Regions from separate parts of the Planococcus faecalis genome, predicted to be linked through region 1. Evidence: riboswitches for the same ligand, from Rfam matches in the RefSeq annotation. Region 1 holds a riboswitch; each other region holds the start of a gene.
What was found. Region 1 has a riboswitch for cobalamin ahead of AJGP001_RS08765 (hypothetical protein). Riboswitches for the same ligand answer to the same signal wherever they lie in the genome.
Positions count from the first base shown of each region.

Region 1 (7,492 bases):
AGCAGCTGGTTGACTTTCATGAAGGATGTGTCTTTAATCAAGTATCTAAAGACTCTTCTTTTACACACAATGACTTAGTCACTCGGGCAACTCAAAACGGACGAATTACTTTGTCAGATCATCAGTTAACACGCTCAGAAAATGGACGAAAAACAAAAATCGAGCTGTCTCCAGCCGATAAGAGGAACGTATTAAAAGAGGAGTTCGGAATAGATCCAGCTAGCTTGGAATAACGCTATGATTTCCTGCATAAAAAAACTCCTCGCTTTTAAGGCGAGGAGTTTTTGTGTTTTAGTTAAATAAATCTGGGTAAATTGTTTTAGCTACTAATTCCACAGCGTCACCAATGCGCGGTCCAGGGCGTGATGTGATATCAGAATCCAAGAAAAAGACTTGATCGTTTTGAATCGCTTCGATATCGCTCCAGCCTTCACGTGCTTTGATCTCCCCGATTGGATCTTCCGTATAAGAAACCGTTGTTGTGATAATTTCTGGATTTCGTGTAATGACTTCTTCTTCTGAAATTTTTGGCCACCCTTCGAGGTCACCAAAGATATTTTCGACATTGGCATGGTTCAGTATTTCTTGTTGGAACGTTTTTTGACCTGCTGTATAAATTTCGGGCGAAGGACTGATTTCAAAAAACACTTGTTTTTTCGCTTCTACCCCTTCTATTTTTTCTTGTACTTCTTCAATTTGCTGCTGAATTGAGCTATTTAACGTATCCCCTTTGTCTTCAAGACCCATGACGGTCGAAATTTGTTCGATGTCGCCATACACATCTTCAAAAGATTGCGCTGATTCAATAACAAATACTTGGATACCTGCAGCTTCTAACTCTTCATAACCGGTTGGCGCACCTGTAGAATAACCGATGACGACATCTGGATCCATTTCAATGATGCGTTCTGCGTTAAAAACGACTGAATCTGAAATACGTTCAACTTCAGCTGCTTCTGCTGGATAATTATCATAATCAGTCGCGCCAATCACTTTTTCTCCTGCGCCAATGCCATACAAAATTTCAGTATTACTTGGAATAAGTGAGACAACTGTTTTAGGTACTTTTTCAAACGTCAACTCGTTGTCTAAATCATCTGTAACGGTATAGTTTGCTTGTTCCTCTCCTTTATTCGTTGGTTCTGCATCTGTTTTTTCTGTTGTTTCTGATTGACAAGCACCTAGAGTTAAAACAACTGCTCCGATAGCTACGTATTTGAACGAGGAAATTTTCATTGTTGATTGGTCACTTCTTTCTTTTTAGGTCTAGTTGGATAGGACTTGCTGACGAACGGGATTTCTTCCACTCCGTGATGCTGATTAACATAAACAGCCATCGTAAAAAGCACGTTGGCTAACAAATTGGCATAATCAAAGAGAATGTTCGGTATTTCTCTTTCTAAACTCACTTTGTGCAAGGCTCTTACTGATTTTTTCGCTTCACTGCGACAAACATGCAGGACGCATGCAGCGTGTGTTCCTTGCGGCAAAACAAAATTACCGATTTTATCCTTTGTGAAGTTTACATAATAATCATACATGTTACTTAGCTCAATCAAGTCTTCCTCATGAACGGCTATTTTACCGCGAACTGAGCCGTTCAAATGATAAGCCATAGGTTGTAAAATCTGCAGATCTCGTTGTATAGCTTCTATATCTTGTGTCAATGACAGGGCTTCTCCGATTCGGGTAGTTAACGAATCAGTCCTAATTTCAAAATCCACAGTAACTGCAGATTCCTGCATAAATGGATAACAAAGATAACGCATGTCTTTTTTCATCATTCCACCTCACTTCCGTTTGGTGAAGATCATGGCATTGAACGCTCTCTAAACAGCAAAAAGCCGCCCTCAAAAGAGGACGGCGGCATAGCTATTTAGAGACATACTTCAGCAGTCAAAATAGAAACGTTGCCGTATGATTCCCTTATCTTCCGAAGAGTAAAAATACGTTCAAAAAAAGGTAGGTCTCCTGGCTTGTGCATCGCTTTACTTTAAGAACCTTCCCGTTTAGTTGGTAACACTAAACAGTGGCATTTTCTTATTTCATACGCACTTACAGTTGCGGAAACAGCCCCGGAATCTAACCGGGTTCCCTGTTATGCTGACGAATCAGCACCTTTTTTCTGCATGATTATTCACTTGTTTCTAGTTTAGCATATGTCGTACGACAAAAGACATACTTATCGAACGATTATTGTTGATTGACCAGCAGTTTCACTTTAGGCAGTTCGGCAAAAACGATTCGTTTATGCCATCTTAAATAAAGAGCATGCTCTGGCGAAACGGGTATTTTTATCCCTCTTTTTAATTGGTAGGTGGGATAATGTTCTTCTGGAATTTGACTCGAAATACGGAGACTTCCGCCTCCGGTAAATGCGATGAATCCCGCTGAATACAAAGCAGCATGATTGGCACAAAGTAAGATGCCATTAAAAGCATCTAGCCGCTCTTCAGCTGAGCTGTCTTTCCAAGGCTTGGCATGCGTCGCTTTCAACACAGTGTCAATACCAATTCCACAAAGTGGACATTCTCCGTTCCAAAGCGGCAATAAACTTTCTCTGAATTGTTCTTTACCTCTACGCATTTTCGTTTTGATTTGTAGTTCTGCTTCTGCAATCAAGCTGATTAATGGATCATGCTCTGTTTTTTTAATCACTTCCATTGACAACTCCAATTGTTCGACTTCCAAGGTGAAAATATTTAAGGCGCTAATTAGTTCTAAAAATTTCATCGCCAGTTCTTCATTGCACGGATACAAATAACCTGAATTGCCACTAGCATCTTCTTGAAATGCCGCGTATTTTACGGGCAGTAAAGGCTCTATGTCGCTAAAAAACGCCTTAATGGATAACGGATTGTCCAATTCGCGATAAACAGCCCGTGCGATAAATACCTCTTCAGTGCTGTCCTGCTGCTCGTCTGTACTTTTAGGTTTGGTTCCATGTTTACAATCTTCTCGTACATGACTAATAGCTACTAAAAATCCTTTTACATAATGAAAAACGATATCGCCTTTTTTTAACTCCTGCATTCGTTTCCAAGAGTGTGGAATCATCCCCGATTTATCAACCCTCGGTGACCAAAGAACCTCTGCGTTGCGTTCTTCTTGATAGGTCTCTCCTTGCATAACAATAAAACTATTCATGAATATCCTCCTAATAATAACATTGCTGAAATTCAATGACTCCTATGTAATATATCAAGTTAGATAAAGAAAAACCTTTCCTTTTATTTTAACTTAAATCCAAAGCTTTTGTTGGGATTAAGAAAAGCATAAGCGCCGCAACAAAAAAAGCCACTATACGCAGTGACTGTTTCATCATTTTTTCCGATTAAGATTTTACCAATTCACGTGTGTTTATTTCAGAATGAGCTGTCACACAATTTCTTCCATTATGCTTTGATTCATACATGGCACTATCGGCTTCACCAATCAATTCATCTAAGCTTTTGTCTCCTGTACTCATGCTGACACCCATTGACACTGTTAGTTTTCCTGCTGGTTGCAACTCTTCTCCGACAAACGGATAAAGCTCTATTTGTTTTCTAACAATTTCAGCAAGCATCAAAGCTTCACGTTGGTCTTGAGGGTTCGTAATGCAAAAAATAAATTCTTCTCCTCCATAACGAGCTACATGATCTTTGCTACGCGTATTGTCTTTCATTAATTGGCCAAGCGAACGAAGTACGGCATCTCCCTTTTGATGCCCATGTGTATCATTGTAAATTTTGAAATAATCCACATCCATCATAACAATGGCGAGTGGAATTTGTTGCACAATCAACGGCGCTAGTGTCTTTTTGAAAAAACGGATATTGGGCAACTGCGTCATCGGATCTTGATTTGAGTAATATTCCAGTTCTGTTCGCAGCAATAGTTGACGACTTTCTCCATTGGTGATTAAACCCATCGCCAATACCGCAACTCCAGCAAAAAACAACATGGCAATAATAATAGAAATAGTTGCTGGTGTAAATAAAAACATCCAGACTGATTTCAACATTTCGAAAATCAAAAAACCAGCCATCATTTTTTTGAGATTCAATAAATTGAAAAACTTATTTGATGATTTTTGATTGTGAAACAAGCTGCCAATAACGACTGGCAGTACAATCGTTTGCAAAATACCCAATACAACCGTCGGACCTTCGAAAGAGTACCGGAAGTATGCCGGGAATATAGCAGATAGCAGTCCAACTTTCCAACCAGCAATGTATGAAATAAAATAAAGTGGAACTTCACGCAAATCCAGTCTCATGCCCATATAAAAATACGGATTATACATGACGGAAAAGGTTAAAAAACTTATGAAGACAACACTTAATAGATATAAGAACTTTGATTCAGTCAAGTTTGGGAATAATAATTCTTTTGCTTTTAACGCCAAATACAATAAGGCGATAATTAATGCCATGTTTTCAAGAAAGAAAAAAAGCAATGCTGCCATCTATACATCTCCTATTCATAAGATATTCTATAATAGTCTACAGTTAATAAGTCTAAAAATATAGATTAAATACAATATTGTACAAAATTCTAGTTGATTTGTGCTTTTCCTTTTCATATCCATGTATTTTTTATAAAGACAAAAAACACTTTAGCAATCTCAGTTCAAGACTGCCTAAAGTGCATGTATTGACTAAAAAAATTCTAGAGTAATTTCGACATAAACCATTCATTCATGTAGTTACCACCAATACCAATCGACTCTCTTTTGAGTCCCTCTACTACAAAACCTCTTTTTTTATACAACGCAATGGCAGCGTGATTGTGTTCTAATACGGTCAATTCAATGCGGCGAATTTCTTTGTCTTTTGCCCACTCTTCCATGGCCACGAACAATTGACACCCTATACCTTTTCCCCGCTCTCGCCGCGAAACGCCTATTGCGATGTGAATCGAGTGTTGCTTACGTTGGATTTCTTCTCCTATCGCAAACAAATATCCCATTAATTGTTGACCTTCCTCTGCAACGAACACAATTGACTCTTGCCCCATTGAAAAAAGGCGTTGTTGTAATTGCTCAGGAGTCGTCTTTCGTTCACCAGGATCAAATAGCATCAACCCGGATTGTTCAACTTGTTTCATTAGGCTAGCCAATTGTTCGGCATCCTTTGGAACTGCTTTTCTAATCAACACAGCCATTCTCCTACCTTTTTAAACGAAATTTTCAGATGATTTCGGGTCTATTCGCCAGTTTTCTTTTGGGCTTTCTGACAAATAATCCTGTATATACAAGAAGCGTACCAATCATAAGCAACACGCCCATATAGACAGACATCATCGTTGGAATTAAAAAAGCACCAATAATAATGGTCGAGCGCGCTAAAAGATCTGCCCCACTAAATGAAATGTTAGAAAACGCCGAATACGATCCCCGTTTGTCTTCTGGTATCATATTGGCCATTTCCGCATTTCGGACAGGTGAATAAACCAACTCCCCAATCGTGCCAATAAAATTAAACAAAATCAATAAATACCAGCTATTCGCTGATGTAATCGTGACATAGCCAATACTGTAAAGCAATAATCCTGTCAATAAAACATGCTTTTTAGAAAAGCGATCCGTGAATCGATTGACAACAAAAGTAAAACAGACAACTAGCAACATATTTTGGATATTTAGCAAACTAAGCATTCGTACACCTGCGACATCAAAGTCTGCAATCGTGAATGTCTGAAAGCTTTCCGCTAACCGGACACCAATATAGCTATTCAATGAAAATTCCGCTGAAAATATAAACATCGATCCAATGACTACTTTAACAAATGGACGGTCCTGAAAAGCCACTCGATAGTTTTGCAGTAAGTCAATCAGAACATTGTGATGCTGTTTTTTCAAGCTCACAACACGCTCATCTTTCAACCAAATGTGATAGGCAATTGGCAAGCTTGCAGATGTCACTGTCAACAACATAAATAGTTCAATTTGATGATTAAGATACAACAAGCCACCAAGTGCAGCGCCAATAGCCATCGACAAATTGACCATCCAGTAATCGATGGCATAAATAGCTTTGCGATTTTCTGGAGTCGTTGAATCAATGATGATGGCATGCATCGCGGGGCGTCCTAAACTACTCGCAATTATGAAGAACACATAGGCTAATGCAAACAAGCCAATCCATCTATCCGTAGGTAGCAAGCTTACTGCCATTAGCAAGAACATACAGGCACTCAAGAAAGATGTCATGACCAGTACTTTTTTTCTAGGAAAGCGGTCTGAAATGTATCCACCGATCATATTCACAAAAAAACCGATGAATACGGTGATAATCAAAAAAGACCCCGCCCAAACTTTGCTCATTTCCTGTGCAAAGAAAAGAGCCATGAATGGCATCACAGCTGAAGCCACAGCTCGATTAAAAAAAGAAGTAATTAAACGCACTTTAATATTCTGTGGATAGTCTTTCCATTTCATCTTGTCAGCCTCCTTTGTCTTATGTATATTAAACTAGACGGAAAATACTAAAAATAGACAATTTTTATAGTTATGTCCACTTTTAACAGGAGGCATTATGGAAAAAATTCTTTTAGCGTTATGGCGAACTGTCCCATCTGGCAATATTAAACAAACTCAATTAGCAAACAAACTCGGTTTAAGCACAAAACAAACGGCACGTCTTCTCCGCAAATGGTCTGATGAGGGTTGGTTTACGTTTATTTCAGGCCAAGGTAGAGGGAACGCCTCGCATCTTCAGTGGCACCAACATGTAGAAGAAGTATATGAACAACAACTTCTACAACTGATAGAAGAAAAATCAATCGAAACTGTCAGCAAATATCTTTTATTTGATTGGTCACCCGAAGTCAAACAGCGTATCTTGCATCAAATTCGTGCTAATTTCGGTTATGTTCAAAATAGTATGGGCAACACGGACAAACTGATTATCCCAAGACAATATCCGTTACTAACACTTCACCCTCTCGAAGCTGCAGATATTCAAAGTGCCAATATGGTAGCCACTATATACAACAGACTAGTATTTGTTGATGCTAGTGGTGTCGTATATCCTGAACTAGCTCATAGTTGGGATTTAACAGCTACCGACCTTCGGCTATACCTAAGAAAAGAAGTCCGCTTTCATGACGGTTCGTATTTGTCTGCAAATGATGTAATCGACTGTTTAAACCGGTTGCGCACAGATTCTTCCTATGTGGATTTGTGGCAACCCATTACAGAGATTGTAGCGATTAGTCCCTATATTATTGATATTTCTTTTCCAAGCGGCTGCAGCTATTGTTTACAGATGCTCGGCATGATTAATGCCAGTATTTACAAAGAAAATGCACAGCAACTTACCGGTTCTGGAAGTTTTTTTATCGTAGAAAATCATGAACTTAAAACGACATTGCAAGCATTTGGAGATTATTTTCAAGAACGACCTTTGATCGATATCGTAGAGTTTATTCAGGTTTCTGAGGATTATGATTTTACGTATCGGTCTACTGTGCAATATTTGGAGGGAAAAACCTTTCAAGTAGAAAG
Region 1 is NZ_CP019401.1:1,758,738-1,766,229, forward strand. It holds gene AJGP001_RS08755 (arylamine N-acetyltransferase family protein) at 1-233, shown strand, start outside; gene AJGP001_RS08760 (ABC transporter substrate-binding protein) at 292-1,236, opposite strand; gene AJGP001_RS08765 (hypothetical protein) at 1,233-1,781, opposite strand; cobalamin riboswitch at 1,945-2,138, opposite strand; gene AJGP001_RS08770 (HNH endonuclease) at 2,194-3,147, opposite strand; gene AJGP001_RS08775 (GGDEF domain-containing protein) at 3,335-4,450, opposite strand; gene AJGP001_RS08780 (GNAT family N-acetyltransferase) at 4,654-5,142, opposite strand; gene AJGP001_RS08785 (MDR family MFS transporter) at 5,174-6,424, opposite strand; gene AJGP001_RS08790 (ABC transporter substrate-binding protein) at 6,522-7,492, shown strand, end outside.

Region 2 (7,492 bases), 1.6 Mb from region 1:
CTGCTAACAAAAAATATCGGTGAGCGACTAGGACTTGGCACAGGAACGTTAAATCCTATTCTTAACCGGATGATTGAACGTGGTAGGCTAATTAAACAGCAGTCCGAAACGGATAAGCGTGCATTTATCATTTCGTTGACGGAAAAGGCCAAAAGCGAACAATTAGCGGTTGAACAAGCTGTCTTTGAGAAAGTCACTAGCTGCAATTTTATGGGGGTCAACGCAATAGCGTTGATGAAAAATTTAAAAGAGTTGAATGCCGCTTTCAAAACCATGGATTTGTAAGGAAAATGACTTGAATCACTAAATAAGGAGTGATGGCAGATGGATATTTACGATATTGCCGTACCGAAACCGAATGGTGAAGAATATCAGTTAAGTGAATACAAAGGAAAAGCGATGTTAATTGTTAACACCGCCACAAAATGTGGGCTGAAAGATCAGTTTGATGGCTTAGAAAAAATGTACGAAGATTATAAGGAGCAAGGATTAGTGGTTTTAGGCTTTCCGTCCAATCAATTTAAACAAGAAGAAGCCACTGGAGAAAAAGCGCAAGAAGCTTGTCGTATGACATATGGTGTTACTTTTCCTATGCATGACTTAGTAAAAGTGAACGGCGAAGACGCACATCCGCTTTTTAACTATTTGACTAGCAACACAAAAGGATTTTTGACAAGTGGTATCAAATGGAACTTCACGAAATTTCTAATTGACCAGAACGGTAACATCGTTTCACGATTTTCTCCAAAAGATACACCTGAATCGTTTGAAAAGGACATTCAGAAAGTACTTTCCAAGTAACCAGCAAAGAGCCATGCCCACTCGATTGGGCATGGCTCTTTTTGTATGTGAATATGACACGTTGTCACTTCTTGTTAGACATATGACATGCTGTCATGTTAAGCTTTACTTGTGAAAGTGACAAGGTGTCACTGGTGTGCGTTTGATTTAGAAATGTAAAAATAAAACTACTATTGTACGCTGAAAAATCAAAATTGAGCAGAGCAGGTTCATAGTTGAAGAAGGATAAAGTGGATGTTTGAAAATTGAAGGAGACAACAAAATGGAAGCCAGTATAAAAGACGACTTACGAAAAATGAAAGATTCTCAAAAAGAAATTATGAGATTTATGATGGGCTACAAGTTCGCATTAGATGAAATAAATACAAAAATTAATATCTTACAGCAGGAATTCCAATTTGTTCATGACTATAATCCAATTGAAAATGTCAGTTCAAGAGTTAAATCTCCTGAAAGCATTATGAAAAAAGTGACAAAAAAAGGAATCGAACTTTCACATTCAGATATTAAAAAGACGATTAAAGACATAGCGGGAATTCGAATTACGTGTTCATTTGAAACGGATATCTATCGGCTAAGTACAATGCTACAAAACCAAGCTGATTTAAAAGTTCTTGAAGTGAAGGATTATATCAAGAATCCGAAGCCAAACGGTTACCGCAGTTTGCATTTATTGCTCGTGGTTCCTGTTTTTATGTCGGACCGCGTGGAAGAAGTTTGTGTAGAAGTGCAAATCAGAACCATTGCGATGGATTTCTGGGCCAGCCTCGAACATAAGATCTACTATAAATACAATAAAGAAGTTCCGGTTGATATTATTAGAGAGTTGAAAGAATCGGCAGACTCAGCAGCACAGTTGGATCGTAAAATGGAAAAAATTCAGCTGCGTATGAATAAGTTGAAAGACCAGATTGGTGATGATGAAGATCTTTCTGAGATTTTGATTGATAAAGAACGGTTCCGTTTACCAACTAATTTCACGTTAAATAGAATGACATAAGTTGATAGAAAGGGAGACAGCGATGCCAAAACTAACTTTTTATAATTTACCTAAGAACAAGCAACAGCATTTGATTGGAGCAGCTAAACAGGAATTCTCAAATGCATCTTTGTCAGAGGCTTCTATTGCCAATATCGTTAAAGCAGCGGGGATTTCTCGAGGCAGCTTTTATCAATATTTTGAAGGAAAAGAAGATCTTTATTTTTACTTGCTGAATGGCTACACGGTTGAACAAAAACAAATTTTCAGAGCAATATTGCAGAAAAAAAATGGGGATCTATTTCAAGCTATTAGTGAATTTTACCGATTTGCTGTAAAAGAAGAAGAATTACTCGACTTTAAACGAAACGTCCTTTTGAACATGACAGAACAAGTGGAGACGAAATTTATCAAAATCGTTAATGAAGAAGAGTCTGCAGAAGAATTCCAAGCGATTAGCCTTTTGATCGATACGACCAAGTTAAACGTTTCCGGAAACAAAGAACTATACCATTTGCTTAAAATTATGATTTCGGTGACCGTTAGGAATTGGATTGAATACTTCGCTAAAAACTTAACGATTGATGAGTCTATTGCAAATTACGAATTGGAATTAAAGTTGTTGAGAACAGGGCTTTCCCGTGTCTGACAAGAACATTTTGTTTAATTTTACGGCTTAATGTGATAAGATGTACTTCATCGTTGCAGTAATGTAGCAGTAATGGAGTGATTAAAATGAGCAAAGCAAAAGCGAAACCGAAAAGTGGTACGGGTCAGGGAACTGGCAAAAAAGGATGGACTCGCTGGAAATCTGGCGCCAACAAAGCCAAGAGCTTTAAACCGTATACGAGCAAAAATACTAAAAAAGCGGACGAGCCGAAAACAGAAAAAGAACTAGCTTCTGAATGGGTCGATGCATAGATAGGAAAGTAGGGGGAGTTGCTCAACTGGCAGCTCTTTTTTATTTGATGTGAAATCGCAATGGATGATAAGAATTTTTGTCTCATGAGTGGTAAAATTAGTAAGAATGAATGAGTTATTTTCGCGTATTGGTAAATACTGAAAGTTTTTTCGAAAAAGTGTAAAATGAGTAATAGATAGTTTCCGAAACGAAAGGGGTGAAGGGATATGACGAATGGACCAACTTCGTTAGTAAGTATTCCAGAAAAAGAAAAAATGTATCAAGAAATCGTGAATTATTCCGACGAGACAACAATTATCCATTCAAATCAGAAGGTTTTATATATAAACAAATCAGGTGCTGAATTTTTTAAAGCGAAGCAAGAAGAAGTTGTAGGGGCAGATGTAGTAGGAGTTTTTACAGATGACTTTAAAGAATTAATCACGAAACGGATTCAAAAAGGAATGGAAGATCGAACGATTGGAGAATTAATGGAGACGACTGTTAGACGTTTTGACGGAACTTTAGCCGATGTAGAATTGTATTGTTACCCGGTTCAGTACGGAGAAACGATAGCAATCCAGTCTATTATGCGGGACATCACGCTTCAGAAAAAAATGTCGCATGACTTTTTGCAACTTAAAAACGAAATTTCGGCACCAATTGTTCCGATCATTGATGGACTAGCTGTACTACCACTTGTAGGATCAGTCGATGGGGACCGAAGTATGCGCCTGCTCGATGTTATCCCGCAGAAAGTTCAAGGAGAAAATTTGCACTGTCTCATTATTGATGTTTCGGGGATTTACAATATCGATAATGTGGTTGCAGAATTTCTATACAAAATTGATCAAATCATGCGCTTATTAGGTATTCAAATTATTTTTACAGGAATTCGACCAGAACTGGCATTAAAAGCTGTCGATGTGCGCATAGACTTTAGCAAATTAAAGACAATAGGCACAGTAAAACAAGCTTTAAAACAATATTTGTTAGCTAATTAAAACGAGTTTTTAAATAGTCTTGTTAAAAGTATGAAAGTGGTTTATAGTGTATAGATACAATATTTAGTGTTTTTTATCATATTAATAACTATATGTAGTAAAAATAGTGATGAAGGTGCCTGAGAAGGCTTAAAAGGGAATCCGATAATACCGGAGCTGTACCCGCAACTGTAAGTGCTGACGAGCTATCACAATCCACTGTCCAATGGACGGGAAGGAGATAGCAGAGGACGACGCACAAGCCAGGAGACCTGCCTTTGTTTTAAGTTTATGATCTTCTCCGGGAGTTGAGAAGGATAACGAAGATATTCTGCGTAAGCAGCTGGTTTTTTGCTGCCTTTATTCGCTATTCTGCGTTTTCCAACCCATCCTCCTTGAGAGGATGGGTTTTTTTGTTTTACATAGAAGGAGGAAATGCAATCATGACAGAACCATTAGCAGCAGGTGTAGCAAGAACCATTCAAACAAAGTTAGTGTTGCCACCTGATACGAATCATTTAGGAACGATATTCGGTGGAACCGTACTCGCGTATATTGATGAAATTGCCGCGATTACTGCCATGAGGCACAGCGGAAAAGCAGTCGTAACAGCTTCGATTGATACGGTAAATTTTTTATCTTCTGCTAAAGTAGGGGACATCTTCATCCTAGAAGGTGTTGTGATATCGACAGGTAGAACATCGATGGAAGTGTACGTTAAAGCTGAATGCCAACAAATTGAAACCGGCAATAGAAATTTGACGACGACAGCCATTTTGACAATGGTTGCAGTCGACGGTGACGGCAAACCGACGCCAGTCGTTGGTGTTATACCGGAAACTCCTGCTGAAAAAGAATTATTCAAAAGCGCACAAGAGCGGAAGCAACGACGCATGAAAGTAAACGAATTCGCAAAGGAGTTATGCTGATATGAATATGAAAACAGATACAACAGAAATGGACGCAGTAGAAAAAGCGCTCAAGCGAGCAACTGAGGTTTATGGACTAGATACGCGCGAGCTACTAGAGCGAGCAGCAAAACTCGCTGAACAAGCAAAAGGCGAGCAATCCTTACTTTATGCATTAAATCGTATCACCATGGACGAGCCAGACTGGACTTACGTAGCGGCAGAGTTGTATGTCAGTGATTTGTATAAGAAAGCCGCAAGCAGCCGCAATTATTCCGCTACTGAAAAATATGGTGACTTTTATAAGTTAATCAAAGTATTAACACAAGTCGGGATCTACTCAAAAGAGCTCTTAGCTTCTTATTCACAAGAGGAGATTACAGAAATAGGTCAAGAAATCGAGCCGAGTCGGGATTTGCTATTTAACTACATCGGTTTGTTTTTACTGGCAGATCGTTATTTGGCAAAAGACTATGAAGGGCAGTTGTTTGAACTCCCGCAAGAGCGCTTTTTAGTTATTGCCATGACGTTGATGCAAAATGAGCCGCAAGAGCGTCGATTAGAGCTTGTTAAAGAAGCGTATTGGGCGATGAGTCATTTGTATATGACCGTTGCGACTCCAACTTTATCGAATGCAGGTAAAAGTTTTGGGCAATTGTCTTCGTGCTTTATCGATACGGTAGACGATTCTTTAGACGGCATTTACTTAAACAACTGGGATATCGCGCGTCTTAGTAAAGATGGTGGGGGCATCGGCATTTATTACGGCAAAGTAAGAGCGTTAGGCTCAGACATTAAAAAATTCAAAGGCAATTCCTCAGGCGTTGTACCGTGGATTCGCTTGCTTAACGATACGGCGGTCAGTGTGGATCAATTAGGTCAGCGTCAAGGAGCTGTCGCGATTTACTTAGATGTCTTCCATAAAGACATTATGAATGGCTTCTTGGATTTGAAAACCAATAATGGCGATGAGCGCCGTAAAGCACATGATATTTTCACAGGTGTGTCACTTCCAGATTTGTTTATGGAGCGTTTGCAAGAAAAAGACGAAAACGGACGCAGTATTGGCGAGTGGCATACGTTTTGTCCGCACCAAGTTAAGCAAGTGATGGGTTGGAAAGACGCAAATGGCAATGCCTTAGGACTTGAAGATTTTTACGATGAAAAAGACACCAAATACTTTAGCGAAAAATACCAAGAAGCAGTTGATCATCCGTTGTTGCCGCGTAAAACTTACCGCGCAATGGAGATTATGGCGCGCATCATGGTGTCTCAGCTAGAAACTGGCACACCGTATATGTTTTACCGTGACGAAGTCAATCGTCAAAACCCGAACAAGCACACAAGAGGTCGCGGGCTGACATCGATTTATTGCAGTAACTTATGTACAGAAATTATGCAAAATATGTCAGCTACTACTATTGTTAAAGAATATACTGATGAAGACGGCAACCTCGTCATGATCCGCAAACCAGGCGATTTTGTGGTTTGTAATTTGTCATCGATCAACTTGCCAAGAGCGGTTGGAGCGGACGTATTAGCGCGTTTAGTGCCGATTCAAACACGCATGCTTGATAATGTCATTGACTTGAATACGATTTCAGTAGGACAAGCTGAAGCAACAAATAAAAAATACCGCGCAATTGGTTTAGGAACGTTCGGATGGCACCACTTACTTGCACTTGAAGGCATCCATTGGGAAAGTGAAAAAGCGGTTGAGTTTGCCGATAAGCTTTACGAGGAAATTGCTTATCAAACGATACGTGCTTCTATGCAACTAGCAGAAGAAAAAGGCGCGTTCAGTCAGTTTTTAGGTTCTGAATGGCACACAGGCGAGTATTTTGAACGTCGCAACTACACAAGTGAGCGGTGGAATGACTTGCAACAGCAAGTGGCAACAACAGGAGTTCGAAATGGCTGGATGATGGCTGTTGCACCTAACTCATCAACTGCGAAAATTGGTGGTTCAACAGACGGCATTGATCCGCTATACGCAGTGGAATACGCAGAAGAGAAAAAGAATTTCAAATTTAAAGTGACTGCACCAGACTTGGATCACAACACGTATGATTATTATCGTCGTTCGCGTCACGTATTGGACCAAAAATGGAGCATTCGACAAAATGCAGCGCGTCAACGCCATATTGATCAATCGATTAGCTTTAACTTTTATGTGCCGCACACGATTAAAGCAAAAGAGTTGTTGGAATTACATTTAGAAGCATGGAAGCAAAACTTAAAAACGACTTACTATGTCCGCAGTACGTCTCAGGCAGAAATCGAAGAATGCGAAGCATGCCAAAGCTAAAGGAGAATGATCATGACCATACATGAACCGTTAACAAAGATTAAATTATTAAATCCGGAGCACCCAAACAAATCGACTGGCGTGTTGAACGGCCAGTCTTCGGGGCTGTTAAACTGGAACGACATTGCTTATCCGCAAATGTATGATTTGTATCAAGCATTGCTTGCTAACTTCTGGAAAGCACAAGAAATTAATATGCAAGACGACATCAAGCAATGGGATAGCTTGAGCGATGTAGAAAAGGATGTCTTTTTACGGATCAACACGCAATTAGCGTCACTCGACAGCTTGCAAACACCAACAATGAGTCAAGCAATGGATTATGTGACCGATTCGAGCTTCAAAGCCATTTTTGCCGTCATTTCTCAGCAAGAAGCGGTACACACGGAGTCATATTCGTATATATTGAGTTCACTGGTATCCGTAAGCGAACAAAACGCACGCTTCGATCAAGCGAAAAGCGATCCGGTTGTTCAGAAACGAAATGAATTGATATTAGACGCATACGAGGAATTTCGACAAAATCCAACGCCGCAAAACTTATTTAAGCTGAGCGTCAATTCCATCAATCTCGAAGGCATTTATTTTTATGCTGGCTTTGCGTTTTTCTAC
Region 2 is NZ_CP019401.1:3,318,397-3,325,888, reverse strand. It holds gene AJGP001_RS16520 (MarR family winged helix-turn-helix transcriptional regulator) at 1-285, shown strand, start outside; gene AJGP001_RS16515 (glutathione peroxidase) at 325-801, shown strand; gene AJGP001_RS16510 (GTP pyrophosphokinase) at 1,064-1,801, shown strand; gene AJGP001_RS16505 (TetR/AcrR family transcriptional regulator) at 1,824-2,429, shown strand; gene AJGP001_RS16500 (DUF3934 family protein) at 2,516-2,701, shown strand; gene AJGP001_RS16495 (PAS domain S-box protein) at 2,909-3,685, shown strand; cobalamin riboswitch at 3,782-3,958, shown strand; gene AJGP001_RS16490 (acyl-CoA thioesterase) at 4,108-4,593, shown strand; gene AJGP001_RS16485 (ribonucleoside-diphosphate reductase subunit alpha) at 4,595-6,880, shown strand; gene AJGP001_RS16480 (ribonucleotide-diphosphate reductase subunit beta) at 6,893-7,492, shown strand, end outside.
Region 2: it holds a riboswitch for cobalamin, as region 1 does, so the genes downstream of both, AJGP001_RS16490 (acyl-CoA thioesterase) here and AJGP001_RS08765 (hypothetical protein) in region 1, are expected to answer to the same signal.

Region 3 (7,492 bases), 1.1 Mb from region 1:
CTATAACGGTCCGCTCATCTTCTTCAGACCATAATGAAAACCAGCCCCCTTGATGCGGATACCTGCCAAGCGAGACCGTTTCTCGAACTGTATGGGAAAAGGCGTGTGTATGCAATTGAGGCAATACCGCCATTTTTTTCGCTAGTTCTTTAGCTGGAAAATCTGCAATCGACATACCTTCGATTCGAACTTCGCCGCTTTCAGCTGGCAATACACCACTAATTAATTTCATTAAGGTCGATTTGCCGCTACCATTTGGCCCTAAAATACCTAGAATAGAGCCTTTCTTCACAGTAAAAGATACGTCTTTTACGATATTTTTATCGCCGTAGCCACCTGTTAGATCCTTTATTTCAAGCATTGTTATACCCCTCCTTTGCGCTGCCGGAAAAAGATAAAGGCAAATACCGGTGCGCCGATAAACGCCGTAATGACACCAATTGGCAATTCTGTTGGTGAGATAATCGTTCGTGATACCAAATCACAAACGATCAAAAGAGCGGCTCCATTAATAAACGACAAAGGCAAAACGTGGCGATGATCCGATCCCCATAATAAACGGGTCATATGCGGAACGACCAATCCGACAAAACCAATCGTTCCAGAAACCGAAACAGCGGCTCCTGTTAGTACCGATCCGCCAATCAAGATCGTCATTTTGCTCTTTTTGACATCTACGCCTAAGTGCTGCGCGCGTTCTTCACCGAACAGCATCGCATTTAATTCACGACGCTTTAGCCATAATATGAAAGAACCGATTAACACAAACGGCAACGCCATTCGGACATATGGCCAACCACGCATAGACACACTGCCGAGCAGCCACCCGATAATTTGCCGTAACTCTTCTCCTGTTAAAGCAATCATTAAAGAAATAATTGATCCAAGAAATGAACTAAAGATGATTCCAGTTAAAATGACGGTTTCCATTTTCATCGAGCGATCCACCAGTTTTGCAAAGCTCATAACGGCAAACATCGTCAGCAATGCTCCGATCATGCTCATAACCGGTAAGGTGAAGGGTCCTAAAAACGGTATCGAAATACCAAAAAAGAGCGTCGTCACAGCGCCGACTGAGGCACCGGAAGACACTCCCAGGGTGTAAGGATCGGCCAATGGATTTTTTAAAAGCCCTTGGAACGCAGCACCCGCAATCGCTAACGCTGCTCCAACAAGCCCTGCCAAAATTACGCGAGGCATGCGAATATTCCATAAAATATTGGCCGCCGCTTCATCTGATGACGGATTCCACAGCACAACTGGTGAAATAGAAACCGTTCCAACGGTCACCCCGAGCAATACGGCTCCTACTAAAATCAGCAGAGAGACGCTGTATGCTACTAGATGTTTACTCATTGAAAACATCAGGATAAACTGCCTGTGCCATTTCCATTAGTCCTGCAGTTAAACGTGGTCCTGAACGAGTGAGCATATCTGAATTTAAGCTGTAGATGGCATCTTCTTTAACAGCTGTTACTTCTGCAAAGCCGCCACGTTTTTTAATTTGACCGACTGCATCTTCAACATAATCGCCTTCTGTCGTGATCATAACATCCGGATTTGCTGCAACGATTGCTTCTGGGTCCATAATAACCCATCCTTCTAATTCGCCAGCAACGTTTTCCGCATTAATCAATGTCAACATTTCATCCATGAATGTGCCGCTTCCCGTTGTGTAAATGTCCGGTTGGCTGCCGACTTCTAAAAAGACCGTTTTGGGTTCTTCAATTGTTGCTGCCAGTTCTTCGATTTCAGCCACTTGGACTTCCATTTCTGAAACTAGTTTTTCTGCTGCTTCCATCGTTCCTGTCGCTTGTGCAATTTCTGTAATTGAATCGTAAACTTCTTCAAAACTAGCCGCATTTTGAACGACGAATACGTCAAGGCCTGCATCACGTAATTGTTGCAATCCAGCATCTCCAACACCTAGTCCCGATTCGTGTGCAAGCACTAAGTCTGGCTGAAGGCTAATAATTTTTTCTACATTAAATTCTTGTCCCCCAATTTTTTCAACATCCGCTGTTTCTTCTGGGTAGTTATCATAATCGGATACGCCGACCATTTTTTCGCCTAATCCTAATTCATAAGCAATTTCTGTATTCGATGGAATCATCGAGACAATAGCTTCTGGCTCTTCTTCAATAACAATTTCATCTCCGACTGCATCTATGATGGTTACCGGATATTCAACTTCTGCTACTTCTGTCGGTGGTTCTGCTGGTGTTTCGACATCCTCTTCTGGCGTTGCTGTATCTCCACATCCTGCTAGTAAAACGGCTGCTAATCCCGCTGTTGCTCCAAACTTCCAAAACTTGTTCATCATTAAAATCCCCCTAGAGTGTCGTGTTTTTGTTATAAAAAATCGCTGCAGGCGGACGCTGATTTGTGGACTACTTAAAACTGACACAAAACAAAATCCCCCGCAAAGTTCTGCGAGGGATTGAAAGGACGCCATAAAAAAGCATGCGCATCCAGCCTTTCCTCGCAGGCATATGGGTGTGTTGTCATAAAGGCAGGTCTCCTGGCTTGTGATCATTGGTGTTTGCACCTTCCCAAAGCATTGCTTCAGTGGCATGTTGCAAATTCCTCTCACATACAGTGGCGGGACCGCGCCGGAGTTGAACCGGCTTCCCTTTTAACTCATGTTCTTAGACATAAGCACCTTTATGAATCGCTATAAAGTTCGAATTCTGTTTCATTATACACGTAACCGTTTAGCTTTCGCTTACATTTTTTCAGGAGCTCTAACGCCGACTGTTTTGAGTGCATTCGCTAACGTTGTTTTCACAGCCGTGATCAATGCCAAACGAGCACTTGTCATTTCGGCGTTTGCTGCATCTAATACTTTATTGGCATTGTAGAAACTATGGAAATTTGACGCCAATTCTTGAATGTACGTTGTAATGCGGTGAGGTGCACGTTGTTTCGCTGCATCTGCGATGACTTGTGGGAAATCCCCAATTTTTTTCAACACATCAATTTCTTTTTCAGAAGTCAACAAGTTTAAATGCTCTTCTGAAGCTAGTAAACCTTGTTCTTCTGCTTGACGCAAGATTGAGCTAATACGAGCATGCGCATATTGCGAGTAATAAACCGGATTTTCGTTGGACTGAGAAACAGCCAAATCCAAATCAAAGTCCATATGCGAATCGCCTGAACGCATCGCGAAGAAATAACGAACGGCATCTAGTCCAACTAGTTCGACTAGTTCGCGCATCGTTACCGCTTTTCCTGTACGCTTGCTCATCTTCATTTTTTCGCCGTCTTTGTACAATTGCACCATTTGAATAATGCTCACTTCAAGTGTATCACGGTCATACCCAAGCGCTTCGATCGCCGCTTTCATCCGTGGAATATAACCGTGGTGGTCAGCACCCCAAACGTTGATCAGCTTGCCAAAACCGCGTTGCAATTTATCTTCATGGTAGGCAATATCCGGCATTAAATACGTATACGTGCCATCATTTTTAATTAAGACACGATCTTTGTCATCTCCAAATGTTGTTGACCGGAACCAAGTAGCACCTTCTTCTTCAAAGACATGACCATTTGCACGGAGCTTAGCTAATGCTTCATCGATTTTACCGTTTTTGTATAAGGATGATTCTGGGTACCATTCATCAAACTCAACGCGGAAGTTTGCTAAATCTTGCTGCAGTTTAGCTAATTCCACTTTTAACCCGTGTTGACGGAATGTTTCAAAACGCTCTTCATGCGTCATGCTGACAAATTTTTCGCCATGTTCTTGAACCAGCGCTTCTGCGATGTCTTTAATATCTTGGCCACGGTAGCCATCTTCTGGCATGCTGTCGCCTTTGCCAAGTGCCTCAAAATAACGCGCTTCGATCGATAAAGCCAAATTGTTAATTTGGTTACCGGCATCGTTAATATAATATTCACGAGATACATCATATCCAGCCAAGTCTAGAATGTTGCATAGCGAATCGCCGACTGACGAGCCACGCGCATGCCCTAAATGCAGGTCTCCAGTTGGATTAGCCGAAACAAACTCTACTTGGATGCGTTCATTGCCGCCTGCCGTTGAACGCCCGTAATCTACTTTTTGCTCTAGTACGGTTTTGACAACGTCCTGCAAATAATCTTTTTTGATTGTAATGTTGATAAATCCGGGTCCAGCAATATCTACTGTTTGGATGTTCGCTGCATCTTTATCAAGATTTGCTACAATCGCTTCGGCAATTGCACGAGGTGGCTTTTTCGCCAAACGTGTTAATTGCATCGCAATATTCGTTGCATAATCGCCATTTGTTTTATCTCTCGGTGTTTCCAACTGTACTTCAACTGATTCTGTTGTTAACTCTGCTTTTTCGATTGCTTCCGCAAATGCTGTTTTAATGGCGTGTTGAACTTGTTCTACTGCATTCATTATTTAGCCTCCATAAATTGTATTTCCATTTCGTATTCACCGACATGTTCTGACCCTAATGCCATATCGTATCGAACCTTGAATCGTGTATCACTGATCAACAGTTCATGCGCTTTCGTCGTCAACATAAACGATCCTTGTTCATTTGTCAGATTGCCGGTTTGTTCTTTATGTAATAAAAAAGGGAGCCGCATCTGCAAGCCGCCGCTTCTCATAATCACCGCTTCATTTTCTTGAAGTTTAACCATCGTCCGAATTTCAAGGTCATCTTGCTGCTCGGCATACTGCAAATAGCGCAGCTGGTTTTTCTCCGTTAATGTTCCTCGAGATTCCAATACCATTACTTGTTCTTCCATTTCCGGCTGACGGATCGTCGTTGTCAGTTTTATTTGTACTGTCTTTTGCATGTCTCTCCGCCTCCCCGTCAAATAATAACCTTCTCATTATAGCCCGATTCACTCGGCTTTTTCAATACAGCACCTACTTGTTTGCACCAGTTCTTTTTACCGGGACGTTGCGAATGGAGAAATTCGATAAATTTATAGCAAAAACCGACCCTTTATTTTAGGGTCGGTTTATTTTTCATTCGTATGATTGGGTTTATCTTGACTGAAGTCCTAATAATTTAATCAATGGTTTGATGGTTAAGCCTTGAATGACTAAAGAAAACAGGACGACCGCAAACGTTAAGATTAAAATCGTTTCACGTCCGTCGAAACTTGCCGGGAGACTTAATGCTAAGGCAATCGATAAACTCCCTTTTAACCCGCCCCAGTTCAATAAAATCCGCTCTTTACGATTTAAGTCTTTAGCCGGCATTGTACTGAAAAACAGAGCAACAACTCTCGCCACTAAAACAATCACAATGGCCAACAAGATGATCAACCATTGGCCAGAAAAATCGATATTGCGAATTTCCAATCCGACAATCAAGAAAATTAACGAATTCGCAATAAGTGTGATGACGTCCCAAAATGTATTAATCGCATTTTTCGTTAACTCTGACATCCCGATTTTACCGCCGTAATCATTAAAAACAAACCCTCCTGCTACTACAGCGATGATTCCAGACACGTGTATATGCTCTGCGATAAAATAACTCCCGAAAAATAATAATGCAGAGATGGCAATTTCAAAAGGATAATCGTCATAAAAGCGAATAACTTGTGAAAAGAGGTACCCCAGAATGACACCCACCAATATGCCTCCTACAGCAAAACGAAGAAATAGCAACACACCACTGCCTAAGCCTGCCCAGCCCATATCAATATAAGTCAGTAAATAAACAGACGCGATTTGAAATAAGACGATCGCAATTCCGTCATTAAAAAGAGATTCGCCTTCCATAATTGTGGAAAGCTTTTCTGAAACCCCTGCAGATTTAAAGATGGATAAGACACTGATTGGATCGGTTGCGCTCATCAATGCCGCAAACGTAAAAGCGACCGCTAAAGGAAGACCTAGCAAAAAATGAGTTAAAAACCCAATCACAACAAATGATATAAATGTTCCACCTAAAGCAAGGCCTAATACGGTCTTTCTTCGTTTGTATAAATGATAAAAAGGAAGCTTTAACGTAGCATCACCAAGCAGGATAGGTAAAAACAAAGAAATGATGATCACTTGGAAAACTTCCGATTGTGTAATAAATTCTTCGGCCATGTCAATGAATGGAAATGGTAAGCTAGTCGTTCCCAGCAAAAGACCTACCAGAACTAATGCAATGGTGTCTGGTTGCTTGATTTTTCTGGCAATCCCGACAACTGTAATCGCAATGGCCAATAACACCAAGATTTGGATGAATACCTCATCAAACTCATGCATAAGTCACTGTCCTTTCTTTTTTATTGCTTTCTTCATCTATATCTCTTATTGGATTTTAATAAACGTAGCGCCCACTATTTCTGGAACCAAAAACAGACGGGAAAACAATTCGTTTTCTCCGTCTGCCTTATTTTAATGTTACTTCGTATAGGTAGTGACAAAAGAAGGTCGCGGAAAAATATTTGGTCGTTTGTCTATCCCTTCTTTTGTACCACGTTTTGCATGTGCATGACCATATGCTTGTGACTCTTGCCAATCTTTAAACGATTTCTCGTCTTTCCATAAAGTTAAAATAGTATAAGTATCCGAATAAAGCGGACGCAGTACACGTATTGCTGCAAAGCCAGGTTCTTTTTCTACCATTCCAACTCTGTTTTGAAAACGCGATTCAAAAAGATCGCGACCTTCATCTGTTACCGGAATATTGTTAAAAACCGCGTAGCCGCCGTCCTCAATATGGCCCACAGCGTTTAACACTTCATACGCTTCTGCGTTGCGTAAAGTTGTCCCGTCTCCTGCCTCGTAAAGCACCACAGCTTCTTTCTCATTCTGTAACTGGGTCATGTTCGCATTTGGTTGGTCTGCCTTAGTTTGTTCGACTTGAGCTTGTGGCCCCGTCCATTTATACAATTTCATGCTACGCACCTCTTCTACTGGATTCTTTTTTTCATTTTACCGTTTTCAAGAGAAGTTTTCTAATTTAGGCTCTTGCCACCATAAGAAAACCCGTCTAGAAACATTCCAGACGGGTTTGACGGTCTATTTAATTGGCTGGAAAAACGCCGCTTCGCTAGCGCGTCTTACGCCCGTCGAATCTACACGGCCGCTTGCGCTTTTCTTATTGGCTAGCTCTAGCGGCTAGTCCCTCGGGGTCTTAAGTCAGCCCACTGCAGAAATCAAGATTTCCTGCGTGTTCTGTCTTAAGCCTGTCGGGACTGAACAGCCGCTTGCGCTTTTCTTATTGGCTAGCTCTAGCGCACAGCTCTTTGGGTCATAAGCCGTCTCGACTGTGCGGCAAAGAACGCCGCTTCGTCGATCCGTCTTATGCCCGGCAGAGCTACATGTGCGCTTTCGCTTTTCTTTTTGGCTAGCTCTAGCGGCCAGATTCTAGGGTCATAAGTCACTCTAGCTGTGCGGCTGAAAAAACGCCGCTTCGCTAGCGCGTCTTACGCCCGTCGAATCTACACGGCCGCTTGCGCTTTTCTTATTTCACCCAACCTAAAATCATTTCGCGCATTAATTTGCTTGCTGTGTTCGCTGTTTGGTCGGAATGATCGTACA
Region 3 is NZ_CP019401.1:2,835,692-2,843,183, forward strand. It holds gene AJGP001_RS14085 (adenosylcobinamide amidohydrolase) at 1-361, opposite strand, end outside; gene AJGP001_RS14090 (FecCD family ABC transporter permease) at 364-1,365, opposite strand; gene AJGP001_RS14095 (ABC transporter substrate-binding protein) at 1,349-2,320, opposite strand; cobalamin riboswitch at 2,495-2,681, opposite strand; gene argS (arginine--tRNA ligase) at 2,726-4,387, opposite strand; gene AJGP001_RS14105 (YwiB family protein) at 4,387-4,794, opposite strand; gene AJGP001_RS14110 (cation:proton antiporter) at 4,988-6,211, opposite strand; gene AJGP001_RS14115 (antibiotic biosynthesis monooxygenase family protein) at 6,350-6,847, opposite strand; gene speB (agmatinase) at 7,416-7,492, opposite strand, start outside.
Region 3: it holds a riboswitch for cobalamin, as region 1 does, so the genes downstream of both, AJGP001_RS14095 (ABC transporter substrate-binding protein) here and AJGP001_RS08765 (hypothetical protein) in region 1, are expected to answer to the same signal.